One region of the Nonomuraea sp. NPDC003201 genome, then DNA from elsewhere that is predicted to be linked to it. Evidence: riboswitches for the same ligand, from Rfam matches in the RefSeq annotation. Region 1 holds a riboswitch; the other holds the start of a gene.
The links. A riboswitch is a leader RNA that binds a small molecule or an ion and turns the genes downstream of it on or off. The one in region 1 is predicted to bind thiamine pyrophosphate.
Positions count from the first base shown of each region.

Region 2: another riboswitch for thiamine pyrophosphate. It lies ahead of tenA (thiaminase II); the one in region 1 lies ahead of ACWDX9_RS02550 (purine-cytosine permease family protein).

Region 1 is NZ_JBSFTC010000003.1:14,317-17,550, reverse strand. Features, by position in the region: gene ACWDX9_RS02550 (purine-cytosine permease family protein) at 1-1,157, opposite strand, end outside; TPP riboswitch at 1,148-1,263, opposite strand; gene ACWDX9_RS02545 (rhodanese-like domain-containing protein) at 1,319-1,642, opposite strand; gene ACWDX9_RS02540 (winged helix-turn-helix transcriptional regulator) at 1,639-2,034, opposite strand; gene ACWDX9_RS02535 (Fpg/Nei family DNA glycosylase) at 2,055-2,933, opposite strand; gene ACWDX9_RS02530 (TenA family protein) at 2,980-3,234, opposite strand, start outside.
Region 2 is NZ_JBSFTC010000561.1:202-3,435, reverse strand. Features, by position in the region: partial or broken gene ACWDX9_RS60650 (tetratricopeptide repeat protein) at 1-377, shown strand, start outside; gene tenA (thiaminase II) at 358-1,065, opposite strand; TPP riboswitch at 1,057-1,152, opposite strand; partial or broken gene ACWDX9_RS60640 (hypothetical protein) at 1,185-3,234, opposite strand, start outside.

The sequences.
Region 1 (3,234 bases):
TACGCCACGAAGCCGAGCGCCCACGGCACCAGCCTCGACCAGCGCGAGGGCGCGTTCTCCGCGGTGTTCCAGCTCCGCGAGCCGCCGAGCACGAAGTAGTCCACGGCCAGCACCGCGAACATCGGGACGAACACCGCCCCGATCACCCCGAGGAACGCCCCGTACGAGTTGACGTCCACGACCAGGGCGATCGCGACGCTCAGCACGCCGATGGCGATGGAGAAGACGCGCCGGTCGACCCGCGGCATCAGGTTCTGCAGCGAGACCGTGGTGGAGTAGACGTTGGCGAACGACTGGTCGGTCTCGCGCAGCACCAGGATCGCGAAGAACAGCGCGCCCAGCGGCACCGCCACGAACGCGCCGAACACCGACGTCCCGTCGGCCGCCACCTTGTCGGCCCCCGCCATGGCCACCGCGAACACGCCCAGGCCCAGGCAGGCGACCTGAGCCAGCGTGTAGCCGCCGACGACGCCGGTGAACGCGGCCCTGCTCGACCTAGAGTGCCGGGCGAAGTCGGCCGCCATCGGCACCCACGACACCGACAGCGCGATCACGTAGTCCACGGCGGGCGCGAAGGCCGTCCAGGACCCGCCGGTGTGCGCGGGCGCCCTGGTCAGGAAGAACCAGGCGAACCACACCATCGACACGATCACGCCGATGGTGACGTACCGCCGCAGCAGCCTGACGGACCCGAGCGGCCAGATCGTGAGCGCGGTGGTCAGCAACCCCGCCGCGATCACCCACACCTGGTACGGCACGGCGCCGAAGATCGCGCTGGCCGCCTTGGCGATCACCCACAGCTCGAACGCGGCCCAGCCGAGCATCTGGACGATGTTCAGCACCGTGGGGACGTACGAGATCCGCGCCCCGAACAGGCCCCGCAGCAGCACCATCGCGGGCTGCCCCGTCTGGGTGCCGGGGACGGCGGACAGGCCCACCATGGCGGTGCCGATCAGGCTGCCGACCACGGTCGCCAAAAGCGCGGCGGTCAGGCTGAGGGGAGCGTCGGACAGGGGGTTGAGCAGGAGCAACGCGCCGGAGAAGCCCAGGAGGCTGACTCCGAGGTTCGCCCAGAGCGCGCCCTGATCGAGCACGCCCAGGGTCTTCGGCGGCCTGCCTTCAAGAGTCAGCGGAACTTCGTCGACGACATGCGTCATCGCACACTCCCTACGCCGGCATTACCCGGACAGGTTCAGGCGGTCGGCAGCGGATCTATGGCTGCCCTCTCAGCCCGGCGCACCCCGAGCTCCCGCGACAATCTGCAGTTGGCGCCCTCATCATGCCTCAGCAACGACGAAACCGCCACAGTGGGGCCCTTTTACGCCACGAACGGCTGCTGCCCGGTCTCGCTGACCATCGGGCGGCTCGCGAACTCCCACGACTGCATGCCGCCGCCGACGTTGACGGCGTCGCGCCCGAGCTGGTTGAGCCAGGCCGCGACCTGCAGGGACCGGCCGCCCACCCGGCAGACGACGTAGACCGTGCGGTCGCCGGGCACCTCGTCGACCCGCCCCTGAATCTGCGTCATGGGGATGTGCACGGCCTCCGGGGCGTGCCCCGCGACCCATTCGTCCTGCTCACGGACGTCGAGCAGGTAAGCGTCTGCCGGAACGGCACTGGCCTCGATCTCAGGAACGGTCATGACTCCATCATCTCGCGCCTGGCGTCGTAGGCCGCACGCGCCGCGGCGATCTCCTCCTGGTGCGTCTCCGTCCAGGTGACCAGCGACTTGATGGTCTCGTGCAGCGTACGGCCGAGCGGCGTGAGCGCGTAGTCCACCCTGGGCGGCACGACGGGATGAACCGTGCGGCTGACCAGGCCGTCCCGCTCCAGCTGGCGCAGGGTCACGCTGAGCATGCGCTGGCTGACGCCGTCGATCTCGCGGCGGAGCTGGGTGAAGCGCAGGCTCTGGCAGTCGAGCAGGGCGATCACGAGCAGCGACCACTTGTCGGCGATGCGGTCGAGGATCTGGCGCACCTCGCAGTCCTCGCGCGTGTCCCACTGGCGCACGTCGTAGTCGTCGAGCGGTTCCACAGTGCCTTCTTCCGTCGAGCTCACTTGAGAAGGCGGGACAGCCGGCGGTCGGCGAGGGGCTTGCCGCCGGTCTGGCAGGTGGGGCAGTACTGCAGCGAGGAGTCCGCGAAGGACACCTCGCGGATCGTGTCGCCGCAGACGTCGCACGGCTGCCCGGTCCGGTTGTGGACCCGCAGTCCCGACTTCTTCTCCGCCTTGAGGTCCTTGGCCGCCAGCCCGTGCGCCCGCTCCACCGCCTCCCCCAGGGTGGTGATGATGGCCTCGTGCAGGTCGGCGATCTGCGCGTCCGTCAGCGTGGCCGCGATCTTGAACGGGGACATCTTGGCCGCGTGCAGCACCTCGTCCGAGTAGGCGTTCCCGATGCCGGCGATGATCTTCTGGTCGCGCAGCAGCCCCTTGATCTGGGTGCGGTTGCCGCCCACGATGCGCTTGAGCGCGTCGACGGTGAAGGACCCGTCGAGGGGGTCGGGGCCGAGTGCGGCGATGCCGGGGACGTCGTCCGGGTTCTTGGTGACGTAGACGGCCAGGCGCTTCTGCGTCCCGGCCTCCGTCAGCTCGAACCCGGGCGCCAGGCCCTCCTCGTCGGGCGCCAGCCGGACCCGTACCGCGAGCGGGCCCTTGCCTGGACGTACGGGCTTCGCGCCCGACAGGTCGTCGCGCCAGCGCAGCCACCCCGCCCGGGCCAGGTGGATGACCAGGTGGAGGCCGTCGCAGTCGAGGTCGAGGAACTTGCCGTGCCTCGACACCCCGGTGATGGTCAGCCCGCCGAGCGCGGTCGCCGGCGGGTCGAACGTCTTGAGCGCCTGGAAGGCCACCACGTCGATCCCCAGGACCGTACGGCCCACGGCCCGTTCGCGCAGGAAATGGGTGAGCGACTCCACTTCGGGAAGTTCCGGCATGTCCCCAGGGTACGTGCGCGTCCGGCCGTCCACAGCCTGTGGACGGCTACGGCACGCTCCAGAAGGCCAGCTCGTGCGCCATCCCCTCGGCGAACAGCTCCTCGGCCCGCGCCGGGTCCGGCGCGGCCTCGTCGATCATCTGCGCGATCCGCGCGGTGAGCGCCGCGAAGGCTGGATCCGCGTACGTGTCCACCCACGCCCGATATTTCGACTCAGCAGGGGAAATTTCCGCCAATATCCGCCCGAGACTCGAATATCCCCACATACACGGATAAAGCGCCGCCAGCCCCTCCCCGTACGA
Region 2 (3,234 bases), on a different contig from region 1:
GCGACGCGCACCGCGAGGGCTGCGTGTCGATGCAGCTCGGCCGCATGTACGACCTGTTCGCCCAGTCGGACCGGGCCATGCGCTACCAGGGGCACGCGCTGGGCATCTTCGAGGCGCTCGGCGACCGCCACTGCGGCGCGTACGCGATGCGGAACCTGGGCGGGCTGCAGGTGGCCAGGGGCGACCGCTCGGACGGCTCCGACCAGTTGGAGCGCTCCCTGGTGATCTTCCAGCAACTGGGGGATCGCAGCGGGGAGGCGGACACGTACCAGACGCTCGGCGAGCTGTACCGCTCGTCCGGCCACACCGCGCTGGCCACCCATTACCTGCACCAGGCCCGCGAGCTGCGCAGGGAGCTCAGCGAGTCGTTCGCGTGAGCTGCGGCCTGAGCCATTGTCCCGTGGGCCAGGTCTCCAGGCGCCAGGCGCTGTCCCAGAACATCCACTCGTACTCGGTGGCCCGGCAGAACGCCTCGTCCATCGCCCGGCGCGTCTCGGGGTCGGCGCTCTCGGCCAGCCGGTCGGTGATGGCCTTGGCCTGCTCCACCGAGGCGGCGAAGGCGGGGTCGGAGTAGGTGCCGATCCAGGTCCGGTACGGGTGGTCGGCCGCGCCCGCCGTACGTTCGAGCAGTGCCGCGCCAACGTCCTGGTAGACCCAGAAGCACGGCAGCACGGCGGCGGCGAGCACGGGCAACGGGGCGGCCAGGGCCGTGGCCTGGAGGTAGGAGGAGTAGGCCAGGCAGGTCGGCGAGGTGGCGACGGCCGCCGTCTCGCCGGCCGTCAGCCCGAACTCCTCCAGGTAGCCGGTGTGCAGGGCCCGCTCGACGACCAGCGCCGTGTGCGCGCTCTGCGCGAAGAACGCGGCGTCGGCCGGGGAGCCGGCGCGGGCCGAGGCGGTCGCGAGGACCTTGGCGTAGGCCACCAGGTAGCGGCCGTCCTGGACCAGGTAGAACGCGAAGCGCTCGCGGTCGAGGGTGCCGTCGCCGAGCGCGGCGTTGAACGGGTGGTCGTGGATCGCCTCGAGCAGCGTGGCCGTGCGCGCCCAGATTTTCTCACAGAAGGTCACCGATGACGTCCCTTCGCTAGTGCGAACTAGATCAGGTTCGACGGGTGTGATCTCAGCCCGGCAGCCCGGGCACCCCGCGTCACGGCCAACGCTAGCAGAGAAGGTCCGGCCCGGTCGTGTCAGGCGGGGATCAGCTCGTGCAGCGTGCCCGGGGTGTAGACCTGCGCCCCCTCCGGGAGGCCGTCCGGCGCCGCCAGCCCGATGTAGGTGGTGGGCCCGGCCGGCGTGCTCTTCGCGCGCAGCAGGTCGGCCAGGTAGCGGACGCGCAGGAATTCGCGTTCGACGATGGAGCGCACCAGCAGGGAGGCGCTGACGCGGTTGCCCTCCACCTGGTTGAAGCCGGGGTGGCCCTTCAGGTAGAGGTGCAGCCACTTCACCAGCCAGCCGCCGTCGGCGCCGCGCAGGAAGACGAGCGGCAGGGCGATCCGGCCGGAGCCGCGCAGGTCCGACTTCATGCGCACGGTACGCGGCTCGAACGGCCTGCCTTCCTGCGCCGCGTCCCTGGTCATGTAGCCGAAGAACGCCTCGGCGGCCGCGTCGAACCCTTCCCCGGCGTAGATGTTCACCTGCGGGATGATGATCGGCTGGGTCGCGGCGGCGAGCCGGATGTCGATGAACTCGGACGCGCCGTCAGGTGCCTCGGTAAGGTCGCCGGAGTACTGGGCGAAGTCGTTGGTGTAGTTCGTCCAGGAAATGTGCGTCGGGTCGTCGTAGGAGGCGTCCAGCATGAGCGCGGACAGGTCGTAGTCGGTGCGCTGCCGGGCCTCGCGCCAGTGGACGAAGAACCTGAGCAGTTCGCCGTCCACCACCGACACCGAACCCCGGGGCAGCATGCCGAGCCCGGGCACGACGGCCTTGCCGGACAGCGGCAGGGCGACGTCGAGCACGTCGGGATCGACGATCAGCTCGCCGGGGTCGGGGAGGCGGCGGGCGATCTCCTCGTCCAGGATGGCCAGCGCCCGCGCCAGGGCCTCCTCCTCCAGCGGCGAGCGGGAGTCGGGGGCCGCCCACGCCCTGCCGTTCCGGTTGACGAAGACGCGGCCCGCGACAGGGGCGAGCCGGTTCTGCAGGTGCTCGCGCAGCGACAGCAGGACGCGGCCGGAGGCGCCGGAGGCGGCCCCTTCCGTGGCGTCCAGCACGGCCGACGTGGACAGGCCCGTCCGCAGCAGGTGGTCGAGGCGGCGCAGCAGCGCCCCGGGGGCCTGCTCCAGCAGCTTCACCGCCTCGGCGGTGCGGCCCGCCGACAGCGCGGCCTCGACCCGGCCGTCCAGGCTCGGGGCCGGGCGGGTGCCCCTGGCCGTGTCGAAGACGGCCCGGGCGCGCGGGAACTGCGGGTACTCGTGGGGGTGCAGCCGTTCGCCGAGCCGCTTCCACTCCTCCCGGTGACGCGGCACGTCGCCGAGCCTGGCCGGCGAGGCGACCGCGTCCAGGGCTCCCAGCAGGGCGCGGCGCTCGGCCCGGCGGAACGAGCGGAACCTGGTGGGCTCGGCCAGCGTGACATCGCCGCCGGAGCAGCCGCAGGCGAGCCGGAGCACGTCGGTCACGGTGTCGACCAGCAGCGGCCGGCCCTCGGCCAGCCGGACCTCGTTGACGATCGCGCGGTTCTCGCGCACGGGGATGCGCTCGGGCTCGTCGGCGCAGGATCCGGCCAGCAGGCGCAGCGCGGCCAGGTCCTCGGCGGCCAGGGGCGCCTCGGAGCCCGCCAGCGAGAAGTAGAGCTCCCGCGCCTCCGACTCCAGGCTCCCGCCCAGCTCCAGCACGGTCACCCGGTCCCCGGCCAGCGGGATCAGCTCGGCGTGCGCGGCCAGCAGGTCGGCGTAGGTGTGCTGGTAACGGCCGTAGCCGGGCAGGGAGAGCAGGTTGAGCGCCGAGGTCTCGACGCGGGCGGCGGCGACCGGGTCGAGCAGGGCCTCGCGCAGCAGCCCGGCCCAGAACTCCAGGGTGTCGGGCACGTTCTTGGGGAAGTCGAGGAAGTACGCGTTGTGCCGGACGTGGTCACCCACGAGCGTGCGGACGGCGGCCAGAATGCGGATGCCGAGGTCGACCACGGTCTCGCCGCGCAGCCCGGACAGCCGCTCGAGCAGCGCGGCCGAGCACGTGAAGCCGACGCTGAGCAGCGCCGCGTCGAGCTGGCGGGCGGCGGTCTCCCCCCACCCGGACCCGGATCCG